2 regions of the Kocuria sp. SL71 genome follow, and region 1 is predicted to be linked to the other one. Evidence: riboswitches for the same ligand, from Rfam matches in the RefSeq annotation. Region 1 holds a riboswitch; the other holds the start of a gene.
The links. Region 1 has a riboswitch for thiamine pyrophosphate ahead of OVA15_RS12665 (NUDIX hydrolase). Riboswitches for the same ligand answer to the same signal wherever they lie in the genome.
Positions count from the first base shown of each region.

Region 2: linked by a shared signal. The riboswitch ahead of OVA15_RS00770 (sodium:solute symporter family transporter) and the one ahead of OVA15_RS12665 (NUDIX hydrolase) in region 1 are both predicted to bind thiamine pyrophosphate.

Region 1 is NZ_JAPPRE010000001.1:2,774,318-2,781,868, forward strand. Features, by position in the region: gene OVA15_RS12650 (hypothetical protein) at 1-188, shown strand, start outside; one part of gene OVA15_RS12655 (IS3 family transposase) at 325-594, shown strand; one part of gene OVA15_RS12655 (IS3 family transposase) at 597-1,490, shown strand; partial or broken gene OVA15_RS12660 (IS110 family transposase) at 1,524-2,345, shown strand; gene OVA15_RS13500 (SDR family NAD(P)-dependent oxidoreductase) at 2,606-2,995, shown strand; TPP riboswitch at 3,078-3,194, shown strand; gene OVA15_RS12665 (NUDIX hydrolase) at 3,229-3,699, shown strand; gene thiD (bifunctional hydroxymethylpyrimidine kinase/phosphomethylpyrimidine kinase) at 3,696-4,505, shown strand; gene OVA15_RS12675 (nucleoside 2-deoxyribosyltransferase) at 4,579-4,983, shown strand; gene OVA15_RS12680 (thymidylate synthase) at 5,039-6,046, shown strand; gene OVA15_RS12685 (class I SAM-dependent methyltransferase) at 6,001-6,798, shown strand; gene OVA15_RS12690 (NUDIX hydrolase) at 6,799-7,239, shown strand; gene OVA15_RS12695 (IS30 family transposase) at 7,310-7,551, shown strand, end outside.
Region 2 is NZ_JAPPRE010000001.1:167,180-174,730, reverse strand. Features, by position in the region: gene OVA15_RS00790 (NAD(P)/FAD-dependent oxidoreductase) at 481-1,611, opposite strand; gene OVA15_RS00785 (putative quinol monooxygenase) at 1,754-2,056, opposite strand; gene OVA15_RS00780 (hypothetical protein) at 2,307-3,524, opposite strand; partial or broken gene OVA15_RS00775 (sodium:solute symporter family transporter) at 3,862-4,128, shown strand; TPP riboswitch at 4,323-4,433, shown strand; gene OVA15_RS00770 (sodium:solute symporter family transporter) at 4,424-5,902, shown strand; gene OVA15_RS00765 (LuxE/PaaK family acyltransferase) at 5,919-7,229, shown strand; gene OVA15_RS00760 (acyl-CoA reductase) at 7,226-7,551, shown strand, end outside.

The sequences.
Region 1 (7,551 bases):
CGGGGCCGTCTCAGCTGACGATGGCCGCAGCTCGGACCGTACTGGCAGTCGGCGGCGTGACCGTCGATCTCGGGGTCGAAGACCTCGACGGAGAGTCGCAGGAAGCGCTGCGGAAGGTGCTCTCGACGGTGATGACGTCGCTGGACGGCGTGATCGGTGATCTGGATGAGGCCGAGGATGACAGCTGAGCGCACAGAAAACGATGCGCGCCCGGCGGCATTCGGACGCGCATCACATCAGCTGAAGACGCCTCAAGGGACTGCCGCACGGATAGGTGACATCTGATCTGGCTTGCCCACTGGGCGGCCTGGAAGGATGTGCACCATGCCCGCTCCCTACCCCCAGGAGTTCCGCGAAGACGTCGTGCGAGTGGCCCGGTCCCGTGAAGACGGCATCACCATCGCGCAGAACGCGAAGGACTTCGGAGTCCACGAGATGACGCAGCACAAATGGATCCGCCAAGCCGACATCGACGACGGCAACCGCCCCGGCAGGACCCGGGAGGAATCGACCGAGCTGCGCGAGGCCCGCAAGCAGATCCGGCTGCTCCAGCAGAAGAACGAGGTCCTGCGCCGTGCCGCGGCCTACCTGTCCTAGGCGAACCTGCCGGGAAACGGTTCTACCCGCTCGTGAGTGAGCTCGCCGCTGACGGGATCCCCGTCGCGGTGTCCCTGCGGGTCCTGAAGCTCTCCCGCCAGCCCTACTACCGCTGGCGAAGCCAGCAGGTCACCCAGGCCGAGCTGATCGAGGCATACCACGCCAACGCCCTGGTGGACGCCCATCGCGACGACCCCGAGTACGGCTATCGGTTCCTGGTCGACGAGGCCGCCGAGGCCGGCGAGGTGATGTGCGAGCGGACCGCGTGGAAGATCTGCGGGGACAACCAGTGGTGGTCGGTGTTCGGGAAGAAGCGCGGCAAGAACGGAAAGCGTCCCGGGCCGCCGGTCCACGACGATCTCGTGAAGCGGGACTTCTCCGCCGATGACGTCAACGAACTGTGGCTGACCGACATCACAGAGCACTGGACCGACGAGGGAAAGCTCTACCTCTGCGCCATCAAGGACGTGTTCTCAGCCCGGATCGTCGGCTACTCGATCAGCGACCGTATGAAGGCACGACTGGCGGTGAACGCCCTGGACAACGCCGCTTCCCGCCGCGGTGACGTCGCTGGCTGCATCGTGCATTCGGACCGAGGATCCCAGTTCCGGTCACGCAAATTCGTGCAGACGTTGAACCGTCATCACCTCATCGGGTCGATGGGGAAAGTCGGTGCCGCTGGGGACAACGCCGCGATGGAGTCCTTCTTCGCCCTGCTGCAGAAGAACGTCCTGGACCGGAAGCGGTGGCGGACCCGCGACGAGCTCCGGATCGCCATCATCACCTGGATCGAACGCAAGTATCACCGCCGCCGTCGACAGGCCCGTCTGGGTCGATTGACCCCCATCGAATACGAGACCATCATGAACCCCGCCGTGAGCCTCGCGGCCTGACACCCCAACTGTCACCTATTCGTGCGGCAGTCCCTTGCTGATGAGAACGTCGCCGAGTTGTCGATGTTGTGCGGCTATGACGATGACCTGACGAAACAGGCCACGGCGACGTCGAATCGGATCCGGGGCCTGCTGACTCAGATCCACCCCGGACTGGAGACCGTCATCGGTCCGCACCTGGACCATCCGGCGATGCTGGCTCTATTGGCGAAGTACCCGACGCCCAAAGTCTTGCGTCATGCCGGGAAGCACCGAGTCGAGACGCTGCTGCGCAAGCAGGCACCGTGGGCGTGGAAGCGGTGGGCGACCGCGATCTTCACCGCACTCGACGGGCAGACGGTGGTGGTATCAGGTACCGACGCCGCCGGCCTCGTCCTGCCCCAGCTGGCCGCGTCGTTGGCGCAGACACGATCGTCGCGGGATGAGGTACTGGTGCGCATCGAGGAATTGGTCGAGGCGCATCCGCTTTTCGAACTCCTGACGTCGATGCCGGCAGTCGGCGTCAGGACTGCTGCGAGGATCCTGACTGAGATCGTGGGTAAGGACTTCGAATCAGCCGGACACCTCGCATCGTATGCCGGACTGGCACCGGTGACATGGCGATCGGGAACCTCGATCCGAGCAGATCACTCGTCCCGGCGGGGGAACAAGATCCTCAAACGAGCGTTGTTCCTATCCGCGTTCGCGGCGTTGAAAGACCCGCTGTCGAGGGCGTATTACGACAAGAAACGGGCCGAACATAAGAAGCACAACCAAGCCCTGATCGCGTTAGCGCGCAGGCGCTGCAACGTGCTGTATGCGATGCTGCGCGACGGCTCCTACTTCCATACACCCGAGGTGGCGACCGCCGCCTGAACCGAACCGTAGCGGAGTACCAGATCAGTCCGGGAGCTGGTTCCCAGACCGATCATCCCTGCCTTTCGACTCCTACCGAATATTCTTGAAGAATCTGGCGGCTACCCCTTGACTTAAAACATAGGGGCACCCCCCCAGACCAGCACGGGGATGAATGCGGCCCGAACTATGTCGATCGTGAGGTTGGCCTGGACGACGTCGCGGACGATGGCGCGGTCGCGTCATTAGTGTCGTCAAGGAGAGTGGTCCTGGTAGCGAAGGTGTGGTTCATCACGGGGGCGTCCAGAGATCTCGGCAGGATGTGGGCAGAAACTGCCCTGGAGCGAGGAGACAGCGTCGCGGTGACGGCGCGGGGAGTGGAGCCCCTGGCGGAGCTCGCCGATCGGTTCGGGGAGCGTGTGTTCGTGCGTGCTCTGGACGTGAGGGACCGGAAGGACGTGTTTGCCGCCGTCGCAGAGGTGCGCGAGCGCTTCGGCCGGATTGACATTGCAGTCGGCACGCGGGCTACAGCTACACCGGAGCGATCGAAGAGCTCGACTTCGACGAGGCCAAGGCGAACTTCGACACCAACGTCTTCGGCGCGCCCTGGTTCATGCAGGCAGCGGTGCCGGTCCTGCGGGAGCAGGGCGACGGACACATCACTGGGATAGGTGCGCAGGCGATCCCAACACCAGCCCCCGGCAGCGGCCTATCCGCGCCGGGTGTATCTGTGACGGCGTTCTGGTAGACTCGGGTCGTACCGAGGGGTGTTCCGTCAAGGGGCTGAGATACCACTGGACGTTGTCAGCGTGGTGACCCTAGAACCTGATCCGGATCATGCCGGCGAAGGGACTGGTCTAGCAGGGCTTCTTTCCCTCGCTGGCCTCCACAATGGGAGGTCACAGTGTCTAATGCTGTCGTTCCTGACACTTCCTCATTTCACGCGTACCCAAGGGCTGCGGTCATTTCTGTCCTCATCAAAGACGACCATGTTCTTTTAGTGCGACGTGCGAACCCTCCCGATGCAGGATTCTGGGGTTTCCCGGGTGGGAAGATAGAATTCGAAGAAACAATCACCCGAGCCGCCGAACGCGAACTCCGTGAAGAAACCAGCATCATCGGTAAGGCCACCGGTGTCTTGACCTCCGTTGACGCGTTCAGCCAAGACGAAAACGGACCGTTGGACAGTCATTTCGTGCTCGTCGCCGTGCTCTGCCGGTGGCACTCGGGGCAACCCCACGCTGGCGACGATGCCCTCGAAGCGCGCTGGTTCGCCCTCGACGAAGTCGATGAAGCCCGGGTGACCCTGAGCAAGGATGTCGCGGAGGTCGCTCGGTACGCCGCCGCACAGCAGCAGAAGGAAGGGTGTTCATGACGATCTCCAACGTCCTATCCATCGCAGGAACCGACCCCACCGGTGGGGCAGGCATCCACGCCGATCTCAAAGCCTTCTCAGCGATTGGCACCTACGGCATGGCCGTGATCACCGCGGTCGTGGCGCAGAACACGCGCGGTGTGCGCTCGTTCATGCCCCTTGATCCGTCGTTCGTCGGTGAACAGATCGATGCGGTGTTCGACGATGTGCGTGTCGACGCGGTGAAGATCGGTATGGTCGCCAACGCCGCCATCACCGAAGTCATCGCCGATCGCCTGCACCACCACGAAGCCGAGACCGTGGTCCTGGATCCGGTGATGGTCGCCAAGAGCGGCGACAGGCTGCTGGACGACGATGCGGCGGCGGCCATCCGGGACACCCTCGTGCCGCTGGCCACGGTCATCACCCCGAATCTTCCCGAAGCCGCTGTGCTCCTCGATACCGAGGATGCCACCAATCTGCGGCAGATGGAGGACCAAGCCACCCAGTTGCGTGGACTGGGCTGTCAGTGGACGCTGCTCAAAGGCGGGCACCTCACGAACGAGACGGTCAGTGTCGACTACCTCGCCGGCCCCGACGGGGTCTCCACCTACTCGTCTCCCCGGGTCGAGACCCTCAACGACCACGGCACCGGTTGCACCTTGTCCTCGGCAATCACTGCGCTGCTGCCCGGCCACTCGGTGCCCGAAAGTGTGGACCAGGCGAAAACCTACCTGCAAGGCGCTCTGGTTGCCAGCGGTCGCCTCGACGTCGGCCAGGGGCATGGTCCTTTGCACCATTTCCACCAGTTCTGGCCGCGCGGGTAGGGATGTAGAACAGCCCCGCCTCGTTCCTCGCGTTCGGGGCCAACCACTTCGACTCATGAAAGGAGCCGTGACTATGACGCGAAAGATGTTTCTCGCAGGCCCGTTCAAAGCTCTCGTCGATGCCGACACCCATGTGATGGGCGATGCCGAGATCGACAAGTACACCTCGATCATCGACTTCTTCGAAGCCCAGGGGTGGGATGTGCACTGCGCCCACCGCAGAGAGGGCTGGGGTCGTGAGTTCATGGAACCCAGCGAGTGCACAAGCATCGACTACAGGGAGATCGCCGCCTGTGATGTCTTCGTCGCGTTCCCGGGTGCACCCGCGTCCCCGGGCACGCATATCGAGATCGGGTGGGCCTCAGCCTGGAAGAAGCCCATCGTCTTGCTCCTCGAAGAGGGAGCTGAGTACGCGTTCCTCGTCCGGGGCCTCCCAGCGGTCGCCTACGTTGAGATGATGACTATCGATCCCGAGTAGCCCACCGCGCCACGCATCCTCGCTACGATCGAGCGCGTGCAGGCAGGAGTCGTCAGTGAAGCCTGAGTATCCCGACCTCCACACGCTCTACCTGGATTCACTGCGACAGGTCTACACCGGGTTCGAATACCAGAACAGTCCCCGTGGGCAGGACGAACGCGAAATCATCGGCTTCACCGCGCGCCTGACCAACCCCGCCCGGCGATATTGCTTGGCGCGGTCGCGTCGGCAGAACATCATCTTCAACTACGCCGAAGCACTGTGGTATCTCTCGGGGAAGAACGACCTCGACTTCATCCGCACCTACGCGCCCTCGATGAGCCGGTACAGTCCCGACGGTCTCAGCCTGCCGGGCACGGGGTATGGTCCCAAACTGCTCAGAGACGTCGGCGGCGAGACCGCGATCGAACGAATCGTCAACATCCTCAACGACGATGACCCTGCGAGCAAACGTGCCGTCCTGCAGATCTTTGACGACTCCGAAGACATCTACCGCCGCAACATCGACGTCTCCTGCACGCTAGCTCTCCAGCTATTGCGCCGTGACGACCGTTTGCACATGGTCGCGTTCATGCGCGCCAATGACGCTTACATGGGACTGCTCAACGACACGTTCTCCTTCACGTTCGTCCAAGAATTCCTCGCCTCGATGCTGGGACTGGCTCCGGGCGTGTACATCCACAACGTCGGCTCGATCCACATCTACGAAAAAGACCTCACCAAGGTGGGCAGCCTCCTCGACGGCGATGAGCAGACGATCGTGGAGGAAGCCACCCTACTTCCACGGCTACCCTCGGGAGCGAGCCTGGACCAGGTGCACCAGGTATTGGACTTGGAGCAGTCGATCCGTGCAGACAGGCTCCCAGGCCGCGCACTGGCGGCGTCTGACCTTCCAGAAGCGTGGGTCGACATTGTCCGCCTGTTCTGGATCCACCGGCAGATCCAATGTCAGCGACCAGTCGACCCATCGATGATCGGCGACCTCCACCCCCTCCACCGGGAGCTGGTCGTGAATCGATGGCCCAGCATCGAAAACGCGAGCGTGAGGGCGGTGCAGCAGTGACGACATCATGGACGACTCCGGCAGTATCAGCAGGGTTCGATGCCTACGACGACTATGTCGAAACCCGACTCGCCTACACCCCGCTCGTGAACGACCTCCAGACCGCTTGCGGCCGAGAGGCGGTCGTGCTCGATTACGGGTGCGGCAGCGGAAAAGTCTCACGACGCCTCCTCGACGCCGGAGCCACAGCGCAGGTCATCGGTGTCGACATCAGCACCGACATGGTCGCGCTCGCCCGGTCGCAGACCCCGCAACCGACGGCACGATTCCACACCATCGACAGCGGCCACGTACCCTACCCTGACGCCACATTCGATGCGATCGTGTGCTGCTTCGTGTTCATCAACGTGCCCACACGCGAGGAACTGAGAGCTATCGCCCGCGAACTCGCCCGAGTGCTCACGCCGACCGGCACACTCTTCATCGTCGACAGCAACCCGGCGGCCACAGGAATACCGTTCCCGACCTTCCGCAGTGGCGAGCCCGGCAGACGCTACCGCGACGGAGACGAACGCAGGGTCAGCTTGCAGATCCCCGGCACCGGGGTCCTCGAGCTTGTCGACCGGCACTGGTTCATCAGCACCTACGAGGCGGTGCTGAACGAGGCCGGTTTCACAGTGGACCAGGTCACCGACCGCGGAGCACAATCGGTGGAGGACGTCGGCATGCAGTCGCCCATCGACCATCCACCGTTCATGCAGATCACAGCCCACCTCGCAGAGGTCTCCGAGCCCACGACCGGGGCTGGGTAGATGGCACGCGATCGTTCCTATCCGAAACCGGCGACACTGGCGGCAGTGGTCCGGGAAGGGCGAGTACTTCTCATCCGTCGGGCCAAGATGCCCGATGCTGGGCGCTGGGCATTCCCCGGGGGGAAGATCGAACCCGGCGAGACCGTGACCGTCGCGACCGTGCGCGAACTCGCCGAGGAAACAGGAGTGCACGCCACACCCGGGGATGTCTTCGATGCCGTCGACGTCATCGATGCCGACCACGATCTGCATTATGTTCTGATCGCGGTGCTCTGCCGATGGGAACGGGGGGAACCGATCTCGGGCGATGATGCGCTCGAGGCGGCGTGGTTCACTCTCGATGAAATGGATGCGATACCGGTGGCGCAAACATTCGACGTCCGCGCTATCGCCGAAACCGCACTCGAGCTGGAACGCGAGCAACAAGAGCGTCCAAAGTAAGGGCGGATTCAAGCGGTCAGTGCAACGAGTCCTGTGAGATGAGGCAGTCACTGATCACAGGAGGATCCGCATGCAGGGCAGGCACGGTCATCTCAGCCGGGAGCAGAAGCAGCTCGCGCTCAGGCTGCACGGGAAGGGCTGGCGGCTGGTCGACATCGCGAAGGAGATCAGCTGCAGCGCGCCGCTGGTCGGCATCATGGCCCGCACCGGCAGGCACCTTGACGCCAGGCCGTTTGGGTGGGAGCCACGTCAGGGCTGTCTGACGATCGACGAGCGCGAGCAGATCCTGCTCGGGATCAATCGCGGCGATAC
Region 2 (7,551 bases), 2.6 Mb from region 1:
GCCCATCTCGTCGGCGCCCTCGGCGATCTCGACGGCGTCGTGGAGGACCTGACGCGCGTCGGGATCGCCGGGGCCGCGCCCGGAGCCGTAGTGACCGAAGCTGAGGAATCCGAATGCCTTCATGCCCCCGTCAACCTGGTGGACGTGTCAACTATTCCCAGGTCGATGTCAGGGGCAGCCGCACCGGACATCGACCCGGGATGGGCCGATTCACAACCTAACGGCTAGGTGCGAACCCCGCACTGCGACGCGGTTTCATCATCCCGCGCCGGGTCGCACCGCGAGCTGATCCCGCAGTGACGGATCCCGCTGCGGCACCTCCGAGTACCGATCCTCACGATGAAGACACCCCATGACGAGGTGGTTGAGCCGGTGACTGCTGTCCAGCCGCGACTTTTGGGTTGACCCAGGGCGGGGTGCCGTTGTCCTCGACGAGGAAACGTTTACCCATTGAGTGCGTCCGTTCTGGGGTCAGGCGAACTATCGCTGGGCTTCGCCGAGGCGAGCGGCGGGCGTGAGGTCGGCGGCGAGACCGCCGCCGGTCGCAGCCCGGGCAAGAGCGCGACCCAGCGCAGGTGCCTGCTTGAACAGATTGTGACCGGCCACAAAAAGGACAGAGTCTGTCTCCCACACGGCCACGCCGTCCTCGCTCCATGGGAGGTCGGTCACCCAGCAGTGAAGAAAGTCGCGCGGCTCTGGGTGGAGACCGGGCAGCGCCCGTGTCACGTATTTGCGCGCGCGTTCGTCCAGCGATCGAATCGCCGCAGGGTCGATGAACGTTCCGTCGTCGCGGACGCCGACGGTGTCGCTGAGTCCGACCGAATAGCTGCTGTTGCCCGGTAGCGGCGTCGCGTACACGCCGACTTCGCCGAAGACGCCGCTGCTGTCCTGCAGGCACGCGACTCGTGCCGGGGCGGCGTCTTTCACGTCGAAGGTCAGCCGGACGTGTGCGGCAAGGCGAACCGGCAACGACAGGCCGACGCTGCGGGCCAGGCGGGCGGTTTCGCGGCCGGCGCACACGACCACCTTGGAGTAGACAGCCCGGTCGGCGACGCTGCGCACCTCGACCGTCCCATCGGCGCGGGGATCGATGGAGATGACCTCTGCGGTGGTGACGGCATCTCCGAGGGCACCCGCGAGTGCCGTGATCGCGGCGCGGGTGCGGATCGCGCCGCCCGACTCGTCGAGCATCGCTGGCCCCGAGTACCCAGCGAGCAGCGGCATTCGCTGGGCGAGCTCGACTGCATCGATCTCGTGCGCTTCCACGCCGCCGACCTCGTCGAGCACCCGCAGCCGCGCCAGGGCGCTGTCGCCGATCGCCACGACACCGTCTGATGAGACCAGCTCGACGTCGAAGTGTTCGGCCCACTCATCCCATATGCCGCGGCTTTCGCGCGCGAAAGCGACGAGTCGCGGGTCGTCGTGGGCATGCCGGAAGATCCGCGACTCGCCCGCGGACTGACCCGTTCCAGGCAGACCGGCCTCGTACAAGCGCACCGGCACGCCCTGCTCCCGCAGCGCGTACGCCGTCGACAGACCGACGATCCCGCCCCCGATCACTGCTACCTCGGGTGAACGCGTCGGGGCAACGTCGTCGTCAGTTCCTGTCATCGCGGTTCCTCGATCTGTTAGGGATGTGCGATAGGCCACAAGATTAAGGAGCCGCTGCCACGACGTCAACGAGCTGTGTCAGGCCGAAGCCACCGCGCGCAACGACCCCTCATGTCGGGGTCAGTACTCCCGGTCTGTGGTGTCAGGCGGGAAGTTTGGAGCCCAACACGTCGAGCTTCTCGATCGTCGGTTCGGAGAACAACGCACCGGTCTGCTCGCCGAGAGCTGCCGCAACAGGGCCGGACAGGTGAGCGTCACGTCCGGCGTCATCGGGGAACACGTCGAAGATCCCGAAGGAGGAGGGCCCGAGGCGGATCGCGAACCACGCGGTGGTCGCCGGCTCCTCCTCAACAAGCGCACGGCCGCTGTCAAGGAACTCCTTCACGTCGTCCTCCTTGCCGGGCAACGCGTCAAACCTGACCAGCAATCCCTTGGTCACACTCATGATGTCTCCTCTTCCTTTGTTGTGGTGCCCGCAATTTGGGACACGATCGCCTCGGAGAACGCCGGCAGGTCCTCCGGCGAGCGGCAGAGAACCTGGGCCGATTCACTATGGCTATGGTGATCGCTCCTATATCGTACCGAAAACGAAAGCAGTAGCTCGTTGAGGGATCCCTCAGCGGGCATTCATTCGGGCAGGGCTTACGTACGCCAAGAATCTCAGCCCCACCATCCACCGCCGACCTATTGCCTCCTCAGTGGTCCGGACCTGCATCGGAGTCCTCTGCACGAGATGTGTCGTCGTTCTGCGCCGCGTCGTGGACCGCGCTGTCATTGTTCTTTGCGCCGCGTGAGCGGCGCCGCGCCTCGCGCCGTGCGCGCTCCCGGTAGCTATAGGCGGCCTCGAGCACCGACTCTTCACTTTCGAAGCCAGACCCAATCGCACCCGCGATCGTCGCAGCGGCGGTCGCGAACAGGGTCACCAGGAGATACTCGCCCAGTCCGTATCCGTCTCCGGCGTACTGGCTGAACACCTCCGGAGTGAAAACGATCAGCGCGGCAGTCAGGTTCAGGACGAACAGCCCCGCATAGCCGCACGTCAGCCCAATAGCGAGGGTCAAGACAGTCGACGCGTTGAACAGCACCGTTCGCTCACGTTCCTGCGGCGGCAGATCTTTGGCTCGTTCCCAGAGGTGGTGATAGACGATGAGCCAAGTGATCATCACCGTAATTGAGGCAACGACGACGGCGACCAGCTGCCACGCTGCCATGGTGAGTGCGAGTTCCCACAGCGTGGCATTCAACAGATAGAACGCGCTGAACGCGAACGCTCCCACCAACGCCCCTCGGAGACCGGAGACCAGCCGCCACGGGCGATTATCCCGGACCATTCCCACGAGCAGCCGCAGACGCCCGCGGTTCGCGAAGATACGGACGTCGACCCCGTCTTGGTCTGGGGTCGTCCTCTCGAAGGCGCCGCCCAGAGCCGGGACCCGTGACCGCCGATGCGCCTGGGACCCGTCCTTCGGAATGGTCCCGCCGCGCATGTCCCCAATGAGCTGTGTCACCACCTCTGACACTCGCCTTCGTAGGCTCATGGCCCCGAAGGCCGGCAGTGAAACCACCGCCACGTTCCGACTGTGGTCGGCGTCAGCGACGACGGGGCGCCGGTCGATCATCAGTGGGAGGTCGGTCACGCATACTGCGATGTCCCAGCCATGTTCCCGCTTACGCTCGACTGCCAGGTCCATCATCTCAAACCGCTTCTCGTCACTGGGAGGCAGCCTCTCTCGGTGCACGTCCACTCTCCAGCGACCGTCAGAGAGCTGCTCGGCGAGTAGGCCAGGCAGTTCTCGTTCGAGATGCTTCGCGACTGACAGGGTGGTGGCGACCGGATCAGCCACCACCCCGACCACTACCTCCCCCGTCGGGTTTTGCGTCGTCCCGATGGGTTCACTCTTGTGAGTCGTCAAAAGTCGACTCCTTCCGCGTTGTCAGTTCGCGTGCTCCTACCGGCTTCTCAGAGTCTCGATTCCTCACCCTAGAGTGCTTCAGCTGATTTCAGGCACCAGGGAAGCAACCGCGGTTCATGTCAGGCGAGAGCACAAGCAGACCGGCGGCCTTGAAGTTCTCTTGCTACCCCATTCCTTGAGTGGACACTCGAGCCTCCACGTCCCGCGTCAGTCTTAGGAGGAGGTGGGGTTGAGCACCACTTTAGTCCACCCGTCATCGCGGGCGTCGAAGTGTGCGTAGGCGTCCGGGGCGTCGTCGAGCGGGAGATTGTGGGACACGATCCACGAGGGCGTGACCTTATCGGCGAGCTGGATCGCCGTGGGACTGACGCTGGGTGCGTACCTCAACTGGCTCATCGTCGCGCCGCGGCTGCGCGCGTGCACGGAGGTGTCGCGCAACTCGATCACCGTGCCCAGCTTCTTCGAGAACCGTCTGCGCGACCGCTCGCGCCTGCTGCGCATCGTCTTGAGCGTCATCATCCTCGTGTTCTTCACCCTCTACATCTCCTCCGGCATGGTCGCCGGCGGCGTCTTCTTCGAGAGCTCCTTCAACGGCGTGCAATACGAGATCACGTATTCGCAGTCGGCCCTCAAGTCGTTGCGCAAGCTCGACCGGGTTGTCGCGCAGCGCATGGTGCTCGCCATTGGTCACCGTCGCGAGGTCTACCGCTGACAGCGGCCAGCCGCGCCCGTGCACGATCGACGCCCGATCGTGCCTGATAAACCACGTCCCCACCCCATGGGCTAGAGTCGACGGCGAACAACAGACGCGGGAGCTCGGTGAACCGGGCTGAGAGGACGGCTGACTGGCCGTCGACCGCACGAACCTGTCCGGGTAATGCCGGCGAAGGGACACGTCGATGCTCAGCACCACTGTCACAGCACTCATTCTCACCCTCACCCTGGCGAGCTTCTTCGTGGTGGGCCTGCGCACGGGCGCGGACCGATCCGTCGAGGAATTCGCCGTTGCCCGCGGCACCCAGTCCGGCGCGGCCCTGGGCCTGTCGTTCTTCGCCTCGGGCGTGGGCTCCTGGATGCTCTTCTCCGCCCCCGAGGTCGGCGCCACCGGCGGGATCGCCGCCGCCGTGGGCTACGGGGTGGGCGTCGTCCTGCCGCTCGTGGGCCTCCTGCTGGTGGGTGGCCGCCTGCGCCGTCTGCTGCCGGAGGGCTACGACCTCGCCCAGTTCGTCCGCCTCCGTTTCGGTCCCGGCATGCGGGGCTACGTCCTGCTCATCTCGATGCTCTACATGTTCACGGCGCTGGCGGCCGAGCTGACCGCCGTCAGCAGCGTGCTGGGCCGCATCTCCGACCTGGATCCCCGGATCGGCATCATCGCGGTCGCGGCCGTCACCGCCGCCTACACCGCGGTGGGCGGGCTGCGCGCCTCGATCGGCACGGACCGCTGGCAGTCGTGGCTGCTCTTCGCTCTCGTCATCGTCATCGGGGGCTGGCTGGCCCTGCGCGGCCTGGGCCTGCTGGAGACCGCACCCCTGACCACCGCCGAGGCCGGGGCCAGCACCCCTGCCCTGCCCGCCTCCGCATTCCTCACCGTCGACTGGACCGGCATCGAGGCTGGTGTCACCGTCGCCATCGCGGTCACCGCGACGACGCTGTTCCACAACGGCTACTGGCAGCGCGTGTGGGCCGCCCGCGACCTCACCGCACTGCGCCGCGGCGCCGTCCTGGGATCGCTCACCCGCTTCCCCATCGTCGTCGCGGCCGGGTGTGTGGGCATCGTCGCGGCAGTCCTGGGTCTGGATCCCGGGTCTCCCCCGGCACCGTTCTTCGCGCTCGTGGCGGGCGGGCCCACGTGGCTGCTCCTGGCGATCCTCGTGCTCACGCTCACCCTCATCGCCTCAACCGCGGACACGCTGCAGAATGGCATCGCTGCCGCGATCGCCGTGCGCGCGCCACGACTGGGAGTCACGGGGGCACGCGTCCTCACAGTCATCGCGACGCTCATCCCCGCAGCGATCGCCTTCCAGGGGTTCTCCGTCCTGCGGCTCTTCCTCATCGCGGACCTCTTCTGCGCCGCGACCCTGGTGCCAGTCCTCCTGGGGCTGTGGAGCCGCACGACGCGGACGGGTGCGCTGACCGGCGCGGTCGCGGGCCTCGTGTCCGCCGCCGGGTACGGGCTGGTCGTCACCGGGTTCGATCCCGGTCATGCCCTGGCGGTCACGACGTTCGCGGACGGGCTGACGCTGGGGCCATTCGCCGCAGCACTCCTGGGCTCGGGGCTCGTCACGCTGGTGCTGAGCCTCCTCACCCGACCCGCCTCTCCGGCACAAGGCGACACGCGCGCGACCGCGCCCGCCGCAGCGGGCCTGCTCGATCGCTGAACGAGAGGATTCCACGATGACGACAGCCTCGTACTCCACGAGCCACGACACTGCAGATCTCTCAACACTCGATGCGGACATCCTCGCCTTCATCCAGTCCGAGGAGCCTGATCCCGCCACGTTCGACGCGCTGGCGCTGCGGCTCTTCGCCCATCAATTCGAGGCCAACCCCGCGTACCAGCGGTACTGCCGCAGCCGGAAGGCCACACCCGACCGGCTGCGACACTGGAGCGAGATCCCCGCTGTGCCACTGACCGCGTTCAAGCGCCTCACGCTCACGACCGTCCCAGAGAAGGATGCCGCCGCTGTCTTCATGACCTCCGGCAGCACCGATCCCGCCAGCCGAGGCCGCAACCACCACCGGCACCTGGCGCTCTACGACGCCTCGCTCCTGCGCGCCTTCTGCGACCGGTTCCTGCCGGAGCAAACCAGTCACTCGAGCGACGCATCCGCGGGCCGCGACCGGATGCGCATCGTCGTTCTCAACGCACCGCGCGAGCAGTCGCCGCATTCGTCGATCGCGCACTTCTTCTCCACCCTCGTCGATCATCGGGGCACTCCCGACAGCCTCCACCTCGTGAGCGAGGACGGGCTCGACGTCGACGCAGCTCTGAAGGCCTTCGCGCACGCCCAGGACACCGGCGAGCCGTTGGCAGTCCTGGGCACGTCGTTCTCCTTCGTCCACCTCCTCGACGCGATGGCCGACGCGGACAGGACGTTCCAGCTCCCTGCACGCTCCCGTGTCCTGGACACCGGCGGCTTCAAGGGGAAGTCGCGCGACGTGACAGCCGAAGACCTGCGCCTGGCGTTCCGTGTGCGGCTGGGTGTGCCGGAGGATCACTGTGCGAACTACTACGGCATGACGGAGATCAGCACGCAGTACTACGACCGCACTCCTCTGGGCACAGGTCCGGCAGACCGAGCGCACGCCACCCCCGCGACGGACTCCGACGCGTCCACAGCCGCCACGACGGCCCCGGCCGGCGACGACGCCCCGGGCGAGCACGCGAAGGTCGTCCCCCACTGGGCGCGCCTGGTCGTGGTCGATCCGCTGACACGCGCGCCAGTCCCCCACGGCGAGTCGGGCCTGCTGCTGCACCTGGACCTGGCAAACGCGAGCTCCTGCCTGGCCGTCCTGTCCGACGACATCGGCTGGGCGGTCGGCTCCGATCCGACAGCCCGCGCCCACACCTCACCAGGACTGGGAACTGCGGACGTGGTCCTGCGCGGCCGAGCCGCAGGGGCAGAGGCCCGCGGATGCTCGCTCGCACTCGATGAGGTCCTCAGCGCCAATCGCGCACCAGTCGCCCCGCCCTCCCGCCCATGACCCTCGACGTCTCCTTCCTCCCGCAGCTCACAGACGCGGAGCACAGTGCCCTCACGTGGACGACATCCACGCGCGGAGGCGTCGCGCTGCAGGCGCCGGAACCCACCCCGGCGCTCGTCACCACTCTCACCGAGCGACTGCGAGATGCCCAGCAAACTCACCTGGCCAACCGTCCTGTGCTCGATATCGTCGACGCGCTGGGCCGCGTCCAGGCACTGTGGGCGAACCCGGACTTCTCCCTGCGGCGCACGGCGGAGGACGCGCTCCCCCGCCTCACCGGGTACGCGCCCCTGCATGTGCGCCGCACCCTGCGCGACTACCT